DNA from 4 places in the Atlantibacter sp. genome. Region 3 is predicted to be linked to each of the others. Evidence: predicted binding sites of a transcription regulator. Region 3 holds the regulator's gene; each other region holds the start of a gene.
The links. Region 3 encodes PurR, which represses purine synthesis genes. Its sites were predicted from a motif close to CANGCAAACGTTTGCNTG; they were not measured.
Positions count from the first base shown of each region.

Region 1: a site for PurR is predicted at 4,042-4,059, ahead of cvpA (colicin V production protein). Genes of this name have one in related genera too.
Region 2: a site for PurR is predicted at 4,055-4,072, ahead of guaB (IMP dehydrogenase). Genes of this name have one in related genera too.
Region 4: a site for PurR is predicted at 2,536-2,553, ahead of purM (phosphoribosylformylglycinamidine cyclo-ligase). Genes of this name have one in related genera too.

Region 1 covers NZ_DAMBQK010000001.1:88,970-94,584, reverse strand. Annotated here, with positions in the region: gene argT (lysine/arginine/ornithine ABC transporter substrate-binding protein ArgT) at 179-961, opposite strand; gene RT120_RS00490 (UbiX family flavin prenyltransferase) at 1,234-1,803, opposite strand; gene purF (amidophosphoribosyltransferase) at 1,943-3,460, opposite strand; gene cvpA (colicin V production protein) at 3,499-3,984, opposite strand; gene dedD (cell division protein DedD) at 4,207-4,914, opposite strand; gene folC (bifunctional tetrahydrofolate synthase/dihydrofolate synthase) at 4,904-5,615, opposite strand, start outside.
Region 2 covers NZ_DAMBQK010000012.1:45,073-50,687, forward strand. Annotated here, with positions in the region: gene bamB (outer membrane protein assembly factor BamB) at 1-721, shown strand, start outside; gene der (ribosome biogenesis GTPase Der) at 844-2,316, shown strand; gene RT120_RS12485 (zinc ribbon domain-containing protein) at 2,361-2,576, shown strand; gene xseA (exodeoxyribonuclease VII large subunit) at 2,581-3,963, opposite strand; gene guaB (IMP dehydrogenase) at 4,133-5,599, shown strand.
Region 3 covers NZ_DAMBQK010000009.1:30,223-35,837, forward strand. Annotated here, with positions in the region: gene RT120_RS10315 (MFS transporter) at 1-829, opposite strand, end outside; gene RT120_RS10320 (YnhF family membrane protein) at 1,075-1,164, opposite strand; gene purR (HTH-type transcriptional repressor PurR) at 1,452-2,477, shown strand; gene punR (DNA-binding transcriptional activator PunR) at 2,493-3,404, opposite strand; gene punC (purine nucleoside transporter PunC) at 3,528-4,730, shown strand; gene cfa (cyclopropane fatty acyl phospholipid synthase) at 4,982-5,615, shown strand, end outside.
Region 4 covers NZ_DAMBQK010000012.1:58,607-64,221, forward strand. Annotated here, with positions in the region: gene ppk1 (polyphosphate kinase 1) at 1-579, opposite strand, end outside; gene purN (phosphoribosylglycinamide formyltransferase) at 803-1,444, opposite strand; gene purM (phosphoribosylformylglycinamidine cyclo-ligase) at 1,444-2,481, opposite strand; gene upp (uracil phosphoribosyltransferase) at 2,705-3,331, shown strand; gene uraA (uracil permease) at 3,438-4,724, shown strand; gene RT120_RS12545 (DnaA inactivator Hda) at 4,822-5,523, shown strand; gene arsC (arsenate reductase (glutaredoxin)) at 5,556-5,615, opposite strand, start outside.

The DNA of each region.
Region 1 (5,615 bases), on a different contig from region 3:
TATGCCCGCCCACGCGGATTTTTTTCGCTTACGATGCTTAATTATTCACTCGACGCGCTAAAACAGTGCGATCCATGCACCATAACGCAACATCGTCGGTAAATTGCACCAAAAAAGTGAGACGCTATGGAATGGCCGTTACCCAAAGCCGCGCCCGGGCGAACCGGGCGCGTCCGTATTAGTCACCGTAGACGTTAAAGTCGAAGTATTTCTTCGCTATTTTGTCGTAAGTGCCGTCTTTACGCAGTTCATCAAAGGCTTTATCAAAGGCTGCTTTCAGCTCGGTGTCGCTCTGGCGCAGGCCGATACCGGTGCCATCGCCAAAGTATTTTTTATCTTTCACTGACGGGCCGGCAAACGCGAACTCTTTACCCGCTGGCTGCTTCAGGAAGCCTTCGCTGGCGGCGACTTCATCCTGGAACGCGGCATCAAGACGGCCTGCCGCCAGGTCGGAATAGATCAGATCCTGGTTCTGGTACGCCACCACATCGACGCCTTTGTTACGCCAGTTGTCGTTGGCGAAACCTTCCTGGGTAGAACCCTGGAGAACGCCGACGTGCTTGCCTTTCAGCGACTCGATGGTCGGCTGGATCGGCGAGCCTTTGGCGGCAATCAGGCGGGAATCCGCCGCGTACAGTTTTTCTGAGAAGGCGATTTCCTGCTGGCGTTTTTCAGTAATCGACAGCGAAGAGATAATCGCGTCGATTTTTTTGGCTTTCAGAGACGGGATCAGCGAGTCGAAATCGCTGCCCACCCAGGTACATTTCACCGCCATGCGCTTGCACATCTCATTACCGAGATCGATATCGAAACCCACGAAATCGCCTTTGGCGTCTTTAGAAGAGAATGGTGCGTAGGTGGCGTCCGTCCCAATACGAACCGTCTGCGGCAGCGCGGCGAACGCGCTGGACGCCACGGAGAGCCCCAGCAGCAATGACAGTGCAATAGCCTTCTTCTTCATACGTTACCCTCAAGTGGTTTTCTTTGTGTTGTTTATATTGTTGTGTTGCTACTTTGCATTGCACTTCCTGTGCCAGTTTTCGCGGAACGGGCGAGCCCCGGCAGATGTTAAGTAAAAGTTACAATAAAGTAGATGTAGTGAAAGATAGCATTACGAAGGGGAATGTCTTTAGCGGAAATGCGTGAACGGGGATTATATTTTCAGGATTTGATCGCGGTTACAAAAATGCCCCAAAATGAGGCGCTCAGATTTCGACGCACCGAACAGATGCGTCAGGCTCCCTGCCAGCGATGGAAAAGATCTTCCGGCAGTTCGATATCCAACTGGTCGAGTACCCGGTTCACCGTCTGGTTAATCACGTCATTGAGTGTGGCGGGCTGGTGATAAAACGCAGGCATCGGCGGCATTATTACCGCGCCTAACTCCGCAGCCTGGGTCATCAGGCGCAAATGCCCAACGTGCAGCGGCGTTTCCCGCACGCAAAGAATTAACGGACGGCGCTCTTTCAACACGACGTCTGCGGCGCGGGTCAGCAACCCATCGGTATAACTGTGCACAATGCCGGAGAGCGTTTTGATGGAGCATGGCAGGATCACCATCCCCGATGTACGAAACGACCCGGATGAAATGCTGGCGGCGATATCCCGCGCATCGTGGACCACATCGGCCAGCGCCTGCACATCGCGCAGCGACAGCGAGGTTTCCAGCGCCAGCGTCTGGCGTGCGGCCTGGCTCATGATCAGATGGGTTTCGACCTCAGGCACCGATTGCAGCACCTGCAACAACCGAACCCCATAAATCGCTCCGCTTGCCCCGGAAATGCCCACAATGAGTCGTTTCATTAGTTTTTGCCTGAACGGAAAATACGTGGGCAAACTTTGCCGCAACAGCGAGGGATATGCAAGTTAGCCAGGCGTTGAAGGGAAATGCAGAGAGACGGAATGAAAAATCCCTCCCGGTGGTCCGGAAGGGATCGACGTTTTACCCTTCGTTATGCATCTCTAAATTCTCCACTTCGTTCTGGCGCAGCACCGCTTTGGCGTCGTCATTACGCAGGGATTCAAGATACTCCAGATATTGCTGGTCGACGTCTTTCGTGACGTAAACGCCGTTAAACACCGAGCATTCAAACTGCTGAATATCTGGGTTCTCGGCGCGTACCGCTTCAATCAGATCGTCCAGGTCCTGGAAAATCAGCCCGTCTGCGCCGATGATCTGGCGAATTTCATCCACTTCGCGCCCGTGGGCAATCAGCTCGTTAGCGCTCGGCATATCAATGCCGTAGACGTTCGGGAAACGAATTTCCGGCGCAGCAGAGGCCAGATAAACCTTCTTCGCCCCCGCTTCACGCGCCATCTCGATAATCTGCTCAGAGGTGGTGCCGCGAACGATAGAGTCATCCACCAGCAATACGTTCTTATCGCGGAATTCTGCGCGGTTGGCATTGAGCTTGCGGCGCACCGATTTACGGCGCAGATGCTGGCCCGGCATGATAAAGGTGCGGCCCACGTAGCGGTTTTTCACAAAACCCTGGCGGTACGGCTTATTCAGGATGTGGGCAATCTCCAGCGCGATATCGCAAGAGGTTTCCGGGATGGGGATGACCACGTCGATATCGAGATCTTCCCATTCACGGGCAATTTTCTCGCCGAGCTTTTTACCCATGCCGACGCGGGCGCTGTACACGGAAATCTTGTCGATAAACGAGTCAGGGCGCGCAAAGTAGACATACTCAAACAGGCACGGATTGCTGGCCGGGTTATCGGCGCACTGGCGGGTAAACAGCTGGCCCTTCTCGGTGATGTAAATCGCCTCGCCGGGCGCGACGTCGCGTAAGAATTCGAAGCCCAGGGTATCCAGCGCCACGCTCTCGGAGGCCACCATATACTCGGTGCGGCCATCGCCGATATCGCGCTTACCCAGCACCAGCGGACGAATACCGTTCGGATCGCGGAAGGCCACCATGCCATGGCCGATAATCATCGCCACGCAGGCATATGCGCCGCGGATCAGGCGGTTGGTAGCAGCAATGGCGGCAAAAATGTTATCCGCTTCCAGCGGGTAGTGGCGGAAGTTATCCAGTTCGCTGGCGAATACGTTCAGCAGAACTTCGGAATCCGAGGTGGTGTTGATATGGCGGCGCTTCTCTTCAAACAGCATCCGGCGCAGTTCGTGCGCGTTGGTCAGGTTGCCGTTGTGCGCCAGAGTGATCCCGTACGGGGAGTTCACGTAAAAGGGTTGTGCTTCGGAGGCGCTGGAGCTGCCTGCTGTCGGATAACGCACATGGCCGATACCCATATTGCCTTGCAGACGCTGCATATGGCGGGCTTCGAATACATCACTCACCAGGCCGTTGGCTTTGCGCAGGCGAAAGCCGTTGTTTGCATCAATGGTGATGATGCCTGCGGCATCCTGCCCACGGTGCTGAAGCACCGTTAACGCGTCATAAATAGACTGGTTTACCGGCATAACACCGGCGATACCGACAATACCGCACATGTTGTCTTTTCCTCATTAAGAGACTGCCCCCGGCACAATTACCGGGGTAAGAAACTTGACGAGCTTTGCAGATAGTCAAAAAACCATCTGATGATGAAACTGAATTGCGGGATAAGCTGCGATTTTTGCCAGTCGTCGCTTTTGGAAAAGCCGGTAAAGGTATCAAGAAAGAACAGAATGGCGGAGACGATAAGCGCACCGCGCAGCGCGCCAAAACAGATCCCCAACACCCTGTCTGTACCCGACAGGCCGGTTTTCTCCACCAGCGCGCCAATCACATAGTTGACGATCGCGCCGACAATCAGCGTCGCAACAAACAGCACTGCGATCGCTATCCCATTACGTACCAGTTCGTCTTCAAAGCCAGTGAACCAAACCGCCAGGTAAGTGTAGTAGTGGCTGGCGACAAAGAAGGCACAGCCCCAGGTAACCAGCGATAACGCTTCACGCACAAACCCGCGGATAACGCTTACCAAACAGGAAAAGCCGATAACCGCGATGATGGCGTAATCTATCCAGACCATGAATGTGTCCTGTGATAAATCGCCCTGACGTCCAGTTCGGGGCGCATTCTAACAGAAAAAGAAAACGTTTGCGTAGGGATTTCCTTTCCCTTGCTCAATAAAAAAAGGCGTTGAAAAAATCTTCAACGCCGTGCTTTTTTCCCCGGTTCCCGCTGCGTTTCAGGGAGAGCTTCTTGTCTTATCTGTTATTTATCAACAGATAAGTCTGCTCATCCCCGACCATCAGTTTACGGAATAATTCATCACTACCCCGTTCAGCCCGGAAAGCTGGTTGAGCTCGCTAAGCGATCCTTTTAACTTATCGCGTGAGGCGTCCGGCCCAACCAGAATGCGGGTGATTTTACCCTGTACCGGCGTTGACGGCGACGTATAAACCCGGTACCCCGCGCCGCGCAGTTTACCAACAATTTCATTGACTTTGTCGGCATTTTTGAGCGCGCCCAACTGCACCACATAAGCTTTGCCGGTCGGCGGCGTATCCGGTTTAGCCGGTTCGGCTTTCTTCGGCGGTGCCTCTTCACTCAGCATCGCCAGTTGTTCGTCGGTTTTATCTTTTTGCGGTTTGGTCTGCGGTTTTTTCGGCGTGTCCTGCGCTTTCGGTTTGCCCGGCGGGACAGGCTCCGGTTCCGGCAGCGGATCGAGATTATTGGCGTTATTCGCCAGACGCCCGGTATCGATCGCCGAGGCCGCCGCGTTCGCCGCCCTCACCTCTTCCGCCGCGCCTTCCGGCGGCTGTGCGGGCAGCGCCTGCGTGGCGGCAGGCAGCATATCCGGCTCGTCAGTATCCCCTGGTTTCGGCACCAGCGGGATTGCCGCAAACTCGTCCTGGTAATGTTTTTTCTGGCCGTCCAGCAGCCCTGGCAGCAAAATTACGCCCAGCGCGACCAGCACGATCGTGCCCACTAATCGGTTTTGAAATTTACTCGCCACCTCGCCTCCTCGCGTCCATCGCTTCCATTACATGCGCTACGGTATGAAACGAACCGCACACCAGTACGGTATCTTGCGGTTGAGCCTGCGCCATAGCAGCATCCCAGGCCTGCACCACGCTCTGATAGCGTTCACCCTGCTTCAGGTGTTCCAGCAGTTGCTCAGCCGTGGCACCGCGCGGGCCCTCCAGTGGGGCACAATACCAGCTATCCACCACCGGCTCCAGACAGGCCAGCGTGCCCGCAATATCTTTATCGTGCAGCATCCCGATGACCGCAAGCACTTTCCCGCCCGCAGGCAGGCGCTGCATCTGGCTTGCCAGATACGCTGCCGCATGGGGATTGTGCGCCACATCCAAAATGACGCGCGGCGACTCGCTGACGCACTGAAAACGCCCCGGCAGCAGCGCCTGTTCGATGCCCTGGCGGATGGCGGCTTCGCTCACCGCCAGCTGGCTGGCGCGGATCGCTGCCAGCGCCGTGGCGGCGTTCGGCTGCGGGACGAAGGGCAGCGGCAGGTTGCGCAATTCACCCTGCGCATCCTGGAAATGCCAGCCGGTCTCGCTTGCCTGGTAATCCCAGTCTACGCCGTGCCGCGCCAGCAGCGCGCCTTTCTCCAGGGCAACCGCCGCGATGGAGGTCGGCATATCCGGCTCGCCGACGATGGCCGGTTTACCGGCGCGGAACACGCCCGCTTTCTCA
Region 2 (5,615 bases), on a different contig from region 3:
ACGTCCGGTTGTTAGCGACGGTTTAGTGCTGGTTCACACCAGCAACGGTATGCTGCAGGCGCTTAACGAAAGCGACGGCGCGGTGAAATGGACCGTGAGCCTTGATATGCCTTCGCTGTCGCTGCGCGGGGAGTCCGCACCCGCGGTTGCCTTTGGTGCGGCGATTGTCGGTGGTGATAACGGCCGCGTGAGCGCAGTGCTGATGCAGCAGGGCCAGATGATTTGGCAACAGCGTATCTCCCAGGCCACCGGCGCGACGGAAATCGATCGTCTGAGCGATGTGGATACCACCCCGGTCGTAGTGAATGGCGTGGTTTACGCACTGGCCTACAACGGCAACCTGACTGCGCTGGATCTGCGTTCCGGCCAGATCATGTGGAAACGTGAACTGGGTACGGTTAATGATTTCGTGATCGACAACGGGCGTATTTACCTGGTGGATCAAACAGACCGCGTTCTGGCGCTGAACACCGAAGGCGGCGTGACGCTGTGGACGCAACCTGCGTTGCAGTATCGCAACCTGACTTCGCCGGTCCTGTATAATGGTAATCTGGTGGTCGGTGATAGCGAAGGCTACATGCACTGGATGGATACCAGCGACGGACGTTTCGTTGCGCAGCAAAAAGTCGACGGCTCCGGTTTCCAGACTGAACCGGTAGTGGCAAATGGCAAGCTGCTGATCCAGGCGAAAGACGGCACCCTGTACGCGATTACGCGTTAACGGCGCGCTGCGTTTTACCGCTTAAACGGCTCCTGAAACCCTCAGGGGCCGTTTACTGTTTTCTGAACCCGTTGAGATTTCAGGGGGTTTTTATACTGATTTATCGTAATGAGGCTTTAACAATGGTACCTGTGGTCGCGCTTGTCGGGCGCCCTAATGTCGGAAAATCCACTTTATTTAATCGGTTAACCCGCACCCGTGATGCGCTGGTGGCGGATTTCCCGGGGCTGACTCGCGATCGTAAGTATGGTCGTGCTGAGGTGGAAGGCCGCGAATTTATCTGCATCGATACCGGCGGTATCGATGGCACCGAAGACGGCGTAGAAACCCGTATGGCGGAACAATCGCTGCTGGCGATTGAAGAAGCTGACGTGGTGCTGTTTATGGTGGATGCCCGCGCCGGCCTGATGCCAGCGGACATTGCCATCGCCAAACACCTGCGCTCCCGTGAAAAACCTACCTTCCTGGTTGCCAACAAAACCGATGGTCTCGACCCGGATCAGGCCGTGCTCGACTTCTACTCGCTGGGCCTGGGTGAAATTCATCCTATCGCGGCTTCACACGGTCGCGGCGTCACCAGCCTGCTCGAACACGTGCTGATGCCGTGGATGGATGACATCAATCCGCCCCAAGAGGTGGATGAAGACGCTGAATACTGGGCGCAGTTCGAAGGGCAGGAAGAGGGCGAGGAAGAGGAAGAAGAAGCCTTTAACCCGCAGGATCTGCCGATTAAGCTGGCGATTGTCGGACGTCCGAACGTGGGCAAGTCCACGCTGACAAACCGCATCCTCGGTGAAGAGCGTGTTGTGGTGTACGACATGCCGGGCACCACCCGCGACAGTATTTACATTCCGATGGAACGCGATGAGCGCGAATATGTGCTGATCGACACCGCAGGTGTGCGTAAGCGCGGCAAAATCACCGACGTGGTAGAAAAATTCTCGGTGATCAAAACGCTTCAGGCGATTGAAGACGCCAACGTGGTGCTGCTGGTGATCGACGCGCGTGAAGGCATTTCCGATCAGGACCTGTCGCTGCTGGGCTTTATCCTTAACAGCGGCCGCTCGCTGGTTATCGTGGTCAACAAATGGGATGGCCTGAGCCAGGAAGTGAAAGACCAGGTTAAAGAAACCCTGGATTTCCGTCTGGGCTTTATCGACTTCGCGCGGGTGCACTTTATCTCTGCCCTGCACGGTAGCGGCGTCGGCAACTTGTTTGAATCGGTGCGTGAAGCCTATGACAGCTCCACCCGCCGGGTCAGCACCGCGATGCTGACCCGCATCATGAATATGGCGGCGGAAGACCATCAGCCGCCGTTAGTGCGCGGTCGCCGCGTGAAGCTGAAATACGCTCACGCGGGCGGTTATAACCCGCCGATTGTGGTGATCCACGGCAACCAGGTGAAAGACCTGCCGGATTCCTACAAACGCTATCTGATGAACTACTTCCGTAAATCGCTGGACGTGATGGGTACGCCGATCCGTATTCAGTTCAAGGAAGGGGATAACCCGTTTGCTAACAAGCGCAACACCCTGACGCCGAACCAGATGCGTAAGCGTAAGCGCCTGATTAAGCACATCAAGAAAGGTAAATAACCGAGCGGGGCCGAAAGGCCCCGTTTTGTCATTGAGGAGTGATGATGGAAATTCAATGCCCCCACTGCCAGCAGCCGGTTGAGGTAACTGCAACCGTTGCGCACTGTGAACACTGCCAGCAGGAGATCAATCTGGAAGCCCGCTGCCCCGACTGCCATCAGCCGTTACAGGTGCTGAAAGCCTGCGGCGCGGTGGATTATTTTTGCCAGAACGGCCACGGGCTGATTTCGAAAAAACGCGTCGAATTCGTACCGGTTTAACGGCTTAGTCTTTGACAGGGGCTTTGCGCTTACGCGGCGTTTTAACCGGCTGAATGCCGGTCACCTGGCTTTCAACCAGGCCATCTTCCACCCGCGTAGTCAGTACGTCGCCCGCTTTCACCTGTTTGGTTTTCTTCAGCACTTTGCCGTCGGTTGCGGTGGTCACGCTGTAGCCGCGCGCCAGCGTAGCCAGCGGGCTGACGGCTTCGAGTTGCGCAATAGCAGTACCAAAGCGCTGTTTGGTGCCGCCTAACCGCGCGGTAATCACCTGCGAGAGCCGATATTCCAGTTGCTGAATGCGGGTTTGCGCGCGATGGATGCGCCCCTGGGGCTGCTGCTGATACAGGCGTTGCGTCATGCGCTGCTGCTGTTGCGTTCCCTGGCGCAGCCGGTTTTCAACGGCATTGTTCAGCCGCTGGCGCAGGCGTTCCAGCGTGGTTTGCTGACGCGCCAAACGCAGTTGCGGATGCTGCTGTTGCAGGCGATGGTGAAGCCGGGTAAAGCGCTGCTGAAGATTCGCGAAGAAATAGTCCATCGCCATTTCCAGGCGCTGCTGCTGGCCCTGAATTTGCCGCAGCAGCTCCTGCTGGTTGCGGCTAACGACTTCCGCAGCCGCCGACGGCGTCGGAGCGCGTAAGTCGGCAATAAAATCGGCGATGGTCACATCGGTTTCGTGACCGACTGCGCTGACGATGGGAATGCGGCTGGCGAAAATCGCTCGCGCCACGCGCTCATCGTTAAAACTCCACAAATCCTCCAGCGAGCCGCCCCCGCGCCCGACGATCAGCACGTCACACTCCGCACGCTGGTTAGCAAGCTCAATGGCGCGCACGATTTGCGTCGGGGCGTCGTCGCCCTGTACCGCCGTGGGGTAAATCACCACCGGTAGCGACGGATCGCGCCGTTGCAGCACATGCAAAATATCGTGCAGCGCCGCGCCGGTTTTCGACGTGATCACGCCGATCTGGTGCGCCGGAGAGGGCAGGGGCTGTTTATGTTGGGCGTCAAATAGCCCTTCCTGGGAGAGCTTTTGCTTGAGCTGTTCAAACTGTTGTTGCAGCAGGCCCACACCCGCAGGCTGCATGCTTTCAACGATGATTTGATAGTCGCCGCGCGGCTCATACAGCGTGATATTGGCGCGAACCAGCACCTGTTGCCCGTGCTGAGGACGGAACGTAACGCGGCGGTTGCTGTTGCGGAACATCGCGCACCGCACCTGGGCGCCGTCATCTTTCAGCGTAAAGTACCAGTGACCGGACGCAGGTTGGGTGAAGTTAGAAATTTCACCGCTGATCCACACCTGGCCCATTTGCTGTTCCAGTAGCATCCGGACGGTCTGGTTTAATCGGCTGACGGTATAAATTGCGGGGGATTGGCTTAGCGACATGTGAGCTGGATCAAATTCTAAATCAGCAGGTTATTCAATCGATAGTAACGCGGTCAGAGACGATAGCAAGTATTTTTATTAAAAAATGCTAGATGCAAACGGTTACGCTCTGTATAATGCCGCGGCAATATTTTATCTGTTCTCATTCACCCAGGTTGAGATATTGCCCATGCTACGTATCGCTAAAGAAGCACTGACGTTTGACGACGTTCTCCTCGTTCCCGCTCACTCTACCGTTCTGCCGAATACTGCCGATCTGAGCACGCAGTTAACCAAAACCATCCGCCTGAATATTCCTATGCTCTCCGCAGCAATGGACACCGTGACTGAGGCTCGCCTGGCCATCGCGCTGGCGCAGGAAGGCGGTCTTGGGTTCATCCACAAAAACATGTCGATTGAACGCCAGGCTGAAGAAGTCAAGCGCGTTAAAAAACACGAAAGTGGCGTCGTGACCGACCCGCAGACCGTGCTGCCGACCACCACGCTGCGTGAAGTGAAAGAATTAACCGAACGTAATGGCTTCGCCGGTTATCCGGTCGTCACCGCCGACAACGAGCTGGTCGGCATCGTCACCGGTCGTGACGTGCGTTTCGTTACCGATCTGAGCCAGCCGGTCAGTGTTTATATGACGCCGAAAGAACGCCTTGTCACCGTACGCGAAGGCGAATCACGCGATGTCGTGCTCGCGAAAATGCACGAAAAACGCGTTGAAAAAGCGCTGGTCGTAGACGGCAGCTTCCATCTGCGCGGCATGATCACCGTAAAAGACTTCCAGAAAGCAGAGCGTAAACCGAACTCCTGTAAAGACGAGCAGGGCCGTCTGCGCGTAGGCGCGGCAGTAGGCGCTGGCGCGGGCAACGAAGAGCGCATCGACGCGCTGGTTGCCGCTGGCGTAGACGTATTGCTGATCGACTCCTCGCATGGTCATTCCGAAGGCGTGTTGCAGCGCATCCGCGAAACCCGTGCTAAATACCCGGATCTGCAAATCATCGGCGGTAACGTGGCGACGGCGGCGGGCGCGCGCGCGCTGGCAGAAGCCGGCGTGAGCGCAGTGAAAGTCGGTATTGGCCCTGGCTCAATCTGTACTACCCGTATCGTGACCGGCGTGGGCGTTCCGCAAATCACCGCGGTGGCTGACGCAGTCGAAGCGCTGGAAGGCACCGGTATTCCGGTTATCGCCGATGGCGGTATCCGTTTCTCCGGCGACATCGCAAAAGCCATTGCCGCTGGCGCAAGCGCGGTGATGGTCGGCTCCATGCTGGCAGGCACCGAAGAATCCCCGGGCGAAATTGAACTCTACCAGGGCCGTTCTTATAAATCCTACCGTGGGATGGGCTCCCTGGGCGCGATGTCCAAAGGCTCTTCTGACCGCTACTTCCAGAGCGACAACGCTGCCGACAAACTGGTGCCGGAAGGTATCGAAGGCCGTGTGGCGTACAAAGGCCGCCTGAAAGAGATTATCCACCAGCAAATGGGCGGCCTGCGTTCCTGTATGGGGCTGACCGGCTGTGGTACTATCGACGCGCTGCGTACCAAAGCAGAGTTTGTACGCATCAGCGGTGCGGGTATCCAGGAAAGTCACGTACACGACGTGACCATTACCAAAGAGTCCCCGAACTACCGTATGGGCTCCTGATTTTCTTCGCCCGACC
Region 3 (5,615 bases):
TCAGCAGCAGTAAAAAGCCTTTCAGGGTGCCGGTCACGGATTTATCCGCCAGTCGGCCACCCAGCCAGTTGCCGAGGGAAAAACCGACGCCAATCAGCACCAGCATCGCGGTAACAAACAGCGGCGTGGCGTGGGTAACGTGCTGCAATACCGGCGAAATATAGGTATAGAGCGTAAACATCGCCCCCGCGCCTAAGACGGTGGTTAACAGTGCGCTGACCACCTGCGGACGCATCAGTACCGATAACTCTTTTTTCACGTCCGGGCGTTCGCCTGCGCCGCCTTTCGGCAGCGAGAACCACAGGCTAACCATCGAAATCACACCGAGGCCCGCCGTCGCCAGGAACGACATCCGCCAGCCGATAGTCTCGCCGAGCCATGTGGCAGCAGGCACGCCGCCGATATTGGCAATCGTCAGGCCCATAAACATCGTGGCGACCGCGCTGGCCTGTTTATGCTTCGGCACTACGCTTGCCGCGACCACCGACCCCAGGCCAAAAAACGCGCCGTGGTTCAGGCTGGTGATAATGCGTGAGACCATTAAAGTGGCGTAATCCGGCGCGATGGCGGAAAGCACATTGCCGAGGGTGAAAATCGCCATCAGGAAGATCAGCGCGCTGCGCCGTGCGCGATGAGACAAAAGCAGCGTCATCAGCGGCGCGCCAACCATCACCCCCACCGCATAGGCGCTGATGAGCATTCCGGCTGCGGGGATCGAGACATCGACACCTTTGGCGATGACGGGCAACAGCCCCATCGGTGAAAACTCAGTCGTGCCGATCCCAAACGCGCCGATAGCCAGCGCCAGCAACGGATAATTTATTTTCATAGGTGAATTCCAGAAATCGTGTCGCTTCACGTGTGTTTACTACACGGCGACCTGTCGCAAAAAAGAAGCAAAGAGTGACATTTGTCACATCAGAAAGGAAGTAACCATTTTGGCAAAAGATTTTTGCGCAAATGTGAATAATGAAGTGAAACAGAGGTGGGAGCCAGGAAAGGGAACCAAACACCAAAAAATAGCCATTTTCTGGTGTTTGTAATTGCCAAACGCGGTCGAAATGCAATTTCTGTTTAGTTCAGTACCGCAACTAAACCGGTTGCCACAATCAGTCCCAGCACGATAACGGTCGTCACCAGAGAAAATTTCAGGTCTGTGCTCATTTTTGCTCTCCTTGTTACCCACATTAAAAGTGTGTGCAGATCATTTTTGCATAAATTCAGACAAAATTACCACGGGATTTAAGCTGATATGCGTTTTCCCTCTTCCCCTTTTGCGCAAGATCAGACAAAATCCGTCGCTACCTTATTTTTCACCAGCCATTGACCCCCTCCTTTTAATGTCGCAATCCCCGACATACTGCAACCGAAATGTTGCGGACCGAGGTTGGCATAGGCAAACGTTTAACCTGTGATGAACAGGGGCTCGGAGAGGGTCTGGAGTAACAAGAATGGCAACAATAAAAGATGTCGCTAAACGCGCAAACGTTTCCACTACAACTGTGTCGCATGTGATTAACAAAACCCGCTTTGTTGCGGAAGAAACGCGCAATGCAGTTTGGGCAGCCATCAAGGAATTGCACTATTCCCCGAGCGCCGTGGCGCGCAGTTTAAAAGTTAATCACACCAAGTCTATCGGTTTGCTGGCGACCAGCAGCGAAGCGCCCTATTTTGCTGAAATTATCGAAGCCGTGGAAAACAGTTGTTTCACCAAAGGCTATACGCTGATCCTCGGTAACGCCCATAACAACCAGGAAAAACAGCGCGCCTATCTGTCGATGATGGCGCAAAAGCGCGTCGACGGTTTACTGGTGATGTGCTCCGAATACCCGGAATCCCTGCTGTCGATGCTGGAAGAGTATCGCCATATTCCGATGGTGGTGATGGACTGGGGCGAATCCAAAGCCGACTTCACCGACTCGGTGATCGATAACGCTTTCCAGGGCGGTTATATGGCCGGGCGCTACCTGATTGAGCGCGGCCACCGCGAAATCGGCGTGATCCCCGGTCCGCTGGAACGTAACACCGGCGCGGGCCGTCTGGCCGGTTTCCTGAAAGCGCTGGAAGAAGTGCAAATCAGCGTGCCGGAAAACTGGATTGTGCAGGGTGATTTCGAGCCGGAATCAGGTTATCGCGCCATGCAGCAGATCCTCTCACAGCAGCCGCGCCCTACTGCGGTGTTCTGCGGCGGCGATGTGATGGCGATGGGCGCGATTTGCGCCGCCGATGAGATGGGCCTGCGGGTGCCGCAGGATATTTCGGTGATCGGTTATGACAATGTGCGCAACGCGCGCTATTTCAGCCCGGCGCTGACCACCATTCATCAGCCAAAAGATTCCCTGGGCGAAACCGCGTTTAATATGCTGCTCGACCGCATCGTGAATAAGCGTGAAGAGTCACAAACCATCGAAGTGCATCCGCGCCTGATTGAACGCCGCTCCGTCGCGGACGGTCCGTTCCGCGATTACCGCCGTTAATCTTCCTGGAGCCGGTTATTCCGGCTCCATCAACCACTCCCGGTTCAGCGTTTCGCTATCGCCCAGATAATCCAGCAGCCACAGCAGCGCAGGCGAAGTATCGGTCTGCTTCCAGGTGAGGCAGCACGGGGAGTCCGGGAACGGGTCGTCCAGTTCCAGCTTTTTCCAGCGCCCTGCCACCACCGGGTCGTGCGCCACATGCGCAGGCACCATGCCGACGCACAAGCCGTTGTTTAAACACGCCACCGCTGTCGCCCAGTCTGGCACCACTACGCGGCGCTGATTATCCAGCAGCCAGGTGGTGCGCTTGGGCAACGAGCGCGAGGTATCTTCCAGTACCAGCGACGGCCACTGGCGCAGTTGGTCATCGCTGAGCGGTGTTGGTTCCGCCGCCAGCGGATGGCTGGCGCTCACCACACACTGCCAGCTTAGCGGCCCCATATCGCGAAACGCGAACCGTCCGCCCACCGGGATCGCCTGGGTCGCGCCAATCGCCAGCTCGACGCGCCCGTCCGACAGCGCATCCCACACGCCGTTAAACACTTCCTGGGCGACAATCAGTTCCACATCGTCGAAATGGCGATAGAAATCGAGGATTAGCTGGCGGGTGCGCGTCGGTTTGACGATATTATCGACCGCAATAGAGAGCTGCCCGCGCCAACCGTTGGCGATCTGCTGGCATTGCTGGCGCGTGACCATCATTTTTCTGATAACAGAACGGCCCTCTTTTAAAAACCACGCCCCGGCAGGCGTCAGCTCCACTTCCCGGTGACGGCGGATAAATAGCGGAACCGCCAGCCATTCTTCCAGTTGTTTAACGGTATAGCTCACCGCCGACGGCACCCGGTGCAGTTCCTGCGCCGCCGCGCTGAAGCTGCCGTTACGCGCCACCGCATCAACCACTTCCAGTGAATATTCAGACCACATGTTCTGCCTGCAAAAAATTTGAAAGGAACGTGCAAATATTAACGTTTCACAAGGACGATTGCACTTTTGTACACTCCTGCGTCCGTAATAAGCGTTATCAGATCAAAAAAGAAGAGAATTACCATGCGTCCTTCACGAGGTTTTTTAGTGTGGCTGGCAGGGTTAAGCGTTCTGGGCTTCCTGGCTACCGATATGTATCTACCGGCGTTTGCCGCCATTCAACAGGATTTGGGCACTGAGGCGTCCGCCGTCAGCGCCAGCCTGAGTTTGTTCCTGGCCGGGTTTGCCGTTGCGCAACTGGCGTGGGGGCCATTGTCTGACCGCTATGGTCGTAAACCGATTTTACTGGCTGGCCTGAGCATTTTCGCCGTGGGCTGTCTGGGCATGCTGTGGGTAGACAATGCCGCCATGCTGCTGGCGCTGCGCTTTGTCCAGGCGGTAGGCGTCTGTGCCGCTGCCGTAACCTGGCAGGCGCTGGTCACCGATTATTATCCGGCGACCCGCACCAACCGCATTTTCGCCACCATTATGCCGCTGGTGGCGCTGTCGCCTGCTCTCGCCCCGCTGTTAGGCAGCTGGCTGCTGCATCATTTCGACTGGAAAGTGATTTTCCTGGTGCTGTTTGCCGTCACCCTGGTATTGATGATCCCGGCGCTGCGCCTGAAACCGCGCGCGCCGTCGCACCATGCCGATGCGCCGTCGCTCAGCTTCATGACGTTGCTGCGTTCCAAAACCTACCGTGGCAACGTGCTGATTTACGCGGGCTGCTCCGCCAGCTTCTTCGCCTGGCTCACCGGCTCGCCGTTTATCCTTAATGACATGGGTTACGGACCGACGGCCATCGGCCTGAGCTATGTGCCGCAAACCATCGCGTTTCTGATTGGCGGTTACGGCTGTCGCAGCGCGTTGAAAAAATGGCACGGCCCGCAGATGCTGCCGTGGCTGTTGATCCTGTTTGCGCTGAGCGTGGTCGGCACCTGGGGCGCAGGGCTAATGCCGAATGCCAGCCTGACGCTGGTGCTGATCCCGTTCTGCCTGATGGCGGCGGTGAACGGCGCAATTTATCCCATCGTGGTGGCATCTGCCCTGCAACCGTTCCCCCAGGCGACCGGCCGTGCCGCCGCGCTGCAAAACACCTTGCAGCTGGGCTTGTGCTTTATTGCCAGCCTGGCAGTGTCCTGGTTGGTCTCTTCCGCACCATTGCTCTCTACCACCAGCGTGATGCTGTCTACCGTGCTGATTGTCGCTCTGGGCTATCGCATGCAGGCCACTGACCGCGCAACCGCGCGGCTGCGTGAGCCTGCAACCTCATCGCAAAGCGTCTGATCCGCCTTGCAAATTTAATTAGACTGCTAATCATTTTTTATTGAACGTCTGTTGGGTGAGTTCTATACTGATTGGCAGTCTTTTAAAAATAAAAGTCTCTACGGATTTTCATTTAGCACCACGGACGGCCTTTAAGGTAAGGGCCTTCTCCCTTCCTCTGTTCTCGTCGGATTTCAGGCTCGCGGATTATCCCGCGATTTCTCGACGCCCTGCATTCAGGGCGATGTTCACCGCACAGTGATGGAGAAGCTATGAGTTCATCGTGTATAGAAGAAGTCGAGCTACGGGACAATCAGTGGTTCCGTATTGTTAATGACCTGCTGAGCAAAGCGGGTGTCGCCATTAATGGCCCTTCTCCCACCGATCTCCAGGTCAAAAATCCCGATTTTTATAAACGCGTATTGCAACAGGGATCGCTCGGTCTCGGCGAAAGCTATATGGACGGCTGGTGGGAGTGCGAACGGCTGGACCAGTTTTTTACCAACGTGATTAAAGCGGGCCTGGAAAACCAACTGCCGACCCATTTTAAAGATACCTTGCGGGTGTTGAGCGCGCGGATCTTCAATCTTCAGACGCAAAAACGCGCCTGGAGGGTGGGTAAAGAGCACTACGATTTAGGCAACGATCTGTTCAGCCTGATGCTGGACGGGCAGATGCAATACTCCTGCGGCTACTGGAAAACGGCTGACAATCTCGCCGACGCCCAGCGCGATAAACTGCGGCTGGTGTGTGAAAAACTCCAGTTAGAACCGGGGATGCGTTTACTGGATATCGGTTGCGGCTGGGGCGGCATGGCGGAGTTCGCCGCGCGGGAATATGGCGTCTCGGTGACCGGTGTGACCATCTCCGCCGAGCAGCAGAAAATGGCGCGGGACCGCTGCCAGG
Region 4 (5,615 bases), on a different contig from region 3:
GCGGCGGCGCGGCGTTTCCGGCGGCAGGTTTACGAAGCGCGGCACTTTATCGGACGGGATTTCCAGCAGCGCGTAGCGGATTTCATCGCCGCGAATGATCTCTACCGCCAGATAGGTGTAATCATCTTTTAAAAACTGCACCAGGTCGGTGTCGCGATACAGCAAAATTGGCGTAATGTGCTGGCGCAGATAGTGTTTGAAATAGTGGCGCAACCAGCCCTGCTGGTTTTGTGAAAGCTGGCGTTCGTTGATCAGGAAGATTTGGTTACGCGCCATTTCCAGCAGCAGATCGTTATACAACCCGTCAAATTCCTGATCGGCTTTAAGGACCCGCGACTGGATCTTGCCCAGCAAATGGCGGGAATGCGAGGTGATACCTTGCTCCTCGCTGATCAAAATGCGGCGTTTGAGTTCGGCGAAGCGAACCTTATAAAACTCATCAAGATTATTGGAATAAATCCCCAGAAAACGCATCCGCTCGATCAGCGGGTTGCTTTTATCCGCAGCTTCCTGCAGCACGCGCTCGTTGAATGACAGCCAACTGAGCTCTTTCTCGATGTATAGTTTTTCCTGACCCATGACTACTGACACTCCGGTTATCTCACTCGGGACGTGGAAAATCCGTCTCGATACTATTATGGCGAGCGAAGACCCGCGATGTCCAACGATGCCACAAAAGTATGACAGCTACATGAGCGTGGCGGCGCTAAGTGACTTTTTTGTTTCATTTATTTGCCATAAGCCGAAAACAAAACAGGCCCGGTATCTACCAGGCCTGATCGTTGTTTAACGCGTGAAGCAGTTACTCTTCGGACGCATAGCCCTGGGCGGGCAGCGGTTTGCCGTCGAGCCAGGCTTCGTTGCCGTGCATCGTCAGGCGGCCTTCCATAAACCAACTGACCACCAACGGATAAATGGCGTGCTCCTGGGCCTGCACCCGGGCCGTCACGTCATCTTCATTATCGCCTTCGAAAACCGGCACGGTCGCCTGCAAAATCACCGGGCCGCCGTCCAGCTCATCGGTTACGAAATGCACGGAAGTGCCGTGCTCTTCATCGCCGTTTTCCAGCACCTGTTGATGGGTATGCAGGCCGGGATATTTCGGTAGCAGGGAAGGGTGGATGTTGATCAACCGTCCACGGTAATGCGCCACAAACGCCGGGCTCAGAATGCGCATATAGCCTGCCAGCACCACCAGATCCGGGGCATAGGCGTCGATTTCCAGCATCAATTCGCGGTCGAACGCTTCGCGGCTGGCGAACTGGCTGGCCGTGAGCGCATGGGCGGGAATGCCCGCCTCTCTGGCGCGTTCAAGGCCGAACGCGTCGGCCTTATTGCTGAATACCGCGCTAATGGTGCCGTTGATCTTCTTCTGTTGGCAGGCGTCGATAATGGCCTGCAAGTTGCTTCCGTTGCCAGAAATCAGCACCACAATGTGTTTCATTACTCAATAACCACGCGTTGTTCGGAATCAGAAGCCTTGATGATACCGATTTTCCACGCCTTTTCGCCACGCGCATTGAGTAAAGAAATCGCTTTTTCGGCCTCGCTCGCAGGCAGCGCGATAACCATTCCGACGCCGCAGTTAAATGTGCGATACATCTCGTGTTTGCTGACGTTGCCTGCTTTCTGCATCCAGTCAAATACCGCAGGCCACTGCCAGGAAGATTCGTCGATCACGGCTTGGGTGTTGTCCGGCAGCACGCGCGGAATGTTTTCCCAGAAGCCGCCGCCGGTCAGGTGGGCGATAGCATGGACATCAGCCTGCTCGATCAGCTCCAGGATAGATTTCACATAAATGCGCGTCGGGGCCAGCAGGTGATCCGCCAGCGATTTGCCTTCCAGTTGCGTGGTAAGCGGGTCGCAACCGCTGACGTCAACAATTTTGCGCACCAGGGAATAGCCGTTGGAGTGTGGACCGCTGGAAGCCAGCGCAATCAGCACATCGCCATCGGCCACTTTGGAACCGTCGATAATCTCTGACTTCTCGACCACACCCACGCAAAAACCAGCTACGTCGTAATCTTCGCCGTGATACATACCCGGCATTTCCGCCGTTTCGCCGCCAACCAGCGCACAGCCGGACTGTAAACAGCCTTCGGCGATGCCGGTAATGACGCTGGCTGCGGTATCTACATCCAGTTTGCCGGTGGCGTAGTAGTCCAGGAAGAACAGCGGTTCTGCGCCCTGTACCACCAGGTCGTTAACGCACATGGCGACCAAATCGATGCCGATGGTGTCGTGACGTTTTAAATCCATTGCCAGACGCAGCTTGGTGCCGACGCCGTCGGTGCCCGATACCAGAACCGGCTCGCGATATTTCTGCGGCAACGCGCACAATGCGCCGAATCCGCCCAGTCCGCCCATGACTTCAGGGCGGCGAGTTTTTTTCACGACGCCTTTAATACGGTCGACCAGAGCATTACCTGCATCAATATCAACGCCGGCATCTTTATAGCTGAGAGAGGTTTTATCGGTCACTGCACAATCCCCACGCGGTTGCGGTAGTAAGAAAACGCGGCAATTCTAACAGTGCAGGCAAACGTTTGCGAGCCTCTTATTTAGCGCATTTAAAATCTTATGGCGTAGACTGATTTCAGTTCGGTTGATCCCGATCATGACCATTAGATATGGCGCAGCGGCGAAAAAGCGGTATAATCCGGCGATTTTTTTTGTGGCTGCCACCTTTCTGGGGAGAAAGAGTATGAAGATCGTGGAAGTGAAACACCCACTCGTCAAACACAAGCTCGGGCTGATGCGTGAAAATGATATTAGCACCAAGCGCTTTCGTGAACTGGCCTCGGAAGTGGGCAGCCTGCTGACCTATGAAGCGACTTCCGACCTCGAAACCGAGAGAGTGGTTATCGAAGGCTGGAACGGCCCGGTAGAAGTCGAACAAATCAAAGGCAAAAAAATTACCGTGGTGCCGATCCTGCGTGCCGGTCTGGGCATGATGGAAGGCGTACTGGAGCACGTGCCGAGCGCGCGTATCAGCGTGGTAGGTATCTACCGTAACGAAGAGACGCTGGAGCCGGTTCCTTATTTCCAGAAGCTGGTTTCCAACATCGACGAGCGTATGGCGCTGGTGGTTGACCCGATGCTGGCGACCGGCGGCTCAATGATCGCCACTATTGACCTGCTGAAAAACGCCGGCTGCCACAGCATTAAAGTACTGGTGCTGGTTGCCGCGCCGGAAGGTATCGCCGCGCTGGAGAAAGCGCACCCGGACGTAGAGTTGTACACTGCGTCTATCGACAAGGGATTGAACGAGCACGGATACATCATTCCGGGCCTCGGCGATGCCGGCGACAAGATTTTTGGTACTAAATAAATGAACGCATAAAAAAAGCCGACTTCGATAGTCGGCTTTTTTTTGGGTTATTCATCAGTAATCGTTATTTCATAAATCATTACAACAACACTCAGAGGAAAACACTATGACGCGCCGTGCTATCGGGGTAAGCGAAAGACCACCGCTGCTTCAAACCATCCCGCTTAGTTTGCAGCACTTGTTCGCCATGTTTGGCGCAACCGTGCTGGTGCCAATCCTGTTTCATATCAACCCGGCCACCGTGCTGCTGTTTAACGGTATCGGGACCCTGCTGTATCTGTTTATCTGTAAGGGCAAAATCCCGGCCTATCTTGGGTCGAGCTTTGCGTTTATCTCTCCGGTGTTGTTACTGCTGCCGTTGGGTTATGAACTGGCCCTGGGCGGCTTTATCGTCTGCGGTGCGCTGTTTTGCCTGGTGGCGTTGATTGTCAAAAAAGCCGGGACTGGCTGGCTGGACGTGATGTTCCCGCCTGCGGCGATGGGCGCGATTGTGGCGGTTATCGGTCTGGAACTGGCGGGCGTGGCGGCCAATATGGCGGGTCTGCTGCCAGCGGAAGGGCAGATGCCGGATTCCACCACCATTATCATTTCGTTGGTGACGCTGGGCGTGACGGTATTTGGCTCGGTGCTGTTTCGCGGCTTCCTGGCGATTATCCCGATCCTGATCGGCGTGCTGGCGGGTTACGCGCTCTCCTTCATCATGGGCGTGGTTGATATCACGCCAATTAAAGACGCGCACTGGTTCGCGCTGCCAACTTTCTACACCCCGCGCTTCGAGTGGTTCGCTATTTTCACTATCTTGCCTGCGGCGCTGGTGGTGATTGCCGAACACGTCGGGCACCTGGTGGTAACGGCCAATATCGTCAAGAAAGACCTGATTCGCGATCCGGGCCTGCATCGCTCCATGTTCGCCAACGGTTTCTCCACCATGATTTCCGGTTTCTTCGGCTCCACGCCGAACACCACCTACGGTGAAAACATCGGCGTGATGGCGATTACCCGCGTTTACAGTACCTGGGTTATCGGCGGCGCGGCGATTATCGCGATTCTGCTCTCCTGCGTCGGTAAACTGGCGGCGGCGATCCAGATTATCCCGGTTCCGGTGATGGGCGGCGTGTCGCTGCTGCTGTACGGGGTGATCGGCGCGTCCGGTATTCGCGTACTGATCGACTCCAAAGTGGATTACAGCAAAGCGCAAAACCTGATCCTCACCTCGGTGATCCTGATCATCGGCGTCAGCGGCGCGAAAGTGCATGTTGGCGCGGCGGAGCTGAAAGGCATGGCGCTGGCGACCATTGTCGGTGTGCTGCTGAGCCTGATTTTCAAATTAATCAGCGTACTGCGCCCGGAAGAAGTGGTGCTGGACGCGGAAGATCAGGAAAAAGCCTCCTGATCGTAGTAAACCGGGCGGATCTGCCGCCCGGTTCAATACGCGGCCTTTTCTGTGATAAACTCAGCGCGATTTTACTCAGGCACTGGTTGAGGTCTCTCTGAACACACCGGCACAGCTCTCTTTGCCACTCTATCTACCCGATGATGAAACTTTCGCAAGTTTCTGGCCGGGTGATAACCCTTCTTTATTAGCCGCGCTGCAAAACGTGTTACGTCAGGAGCACAGCGGTTATATCTACATCTGGTCTCGCGAAGGGGCAGGGCGCAGCCATCTGCTGCATGCGGCGTGCGCGGAACTCTCGGCGCGCGGCGATGCGGTAGGCTATGTTCCTCTCGATAAACGCACCTGGTTTGTCCCGGAAGTGCTTGATGGTATGGAACAATTGTCGCTGGTGTGCATTGATAATATTGAATGCATCGCGGGCGATGAGCTGTGGGAAATGGCGATTTTTAATCTCTATAACCGCATTCTGGAATCCGGCAAAACGCGATTGTTGATCACCGGCGACAGACCGCCGCGCCAGCTTAATCTCCAGCTTGCTGATTTAGCCTCCCGCCTCGACTGGGGGCAAATATACAAGCTTCAGCCGCTGTCGGATGACGATAAATTGCTGGCGCTACAGCTGCGGGCGCGCCAGCGCGGGTTTGAACTGCCGGAAGATGTGGGGCGTTTTTTACTCAAGCGGCTGGACCGGGAAATGCGCACGCTGTTTATGACGCTCGATCAGCTGGATCGCGCCTCGATTACCGCACAGCGCAAATTAACGATTCCGTTTGTGAAAGATATTCTCGGACTGTAACCGCAGGCTGCTGCGCCTGCGGTTAAGGCGTGTTAAAGGATTTCCAGCACCGACTCCGGCGGCCGGCCAATACGGGCATTCCCGTCAGTCAC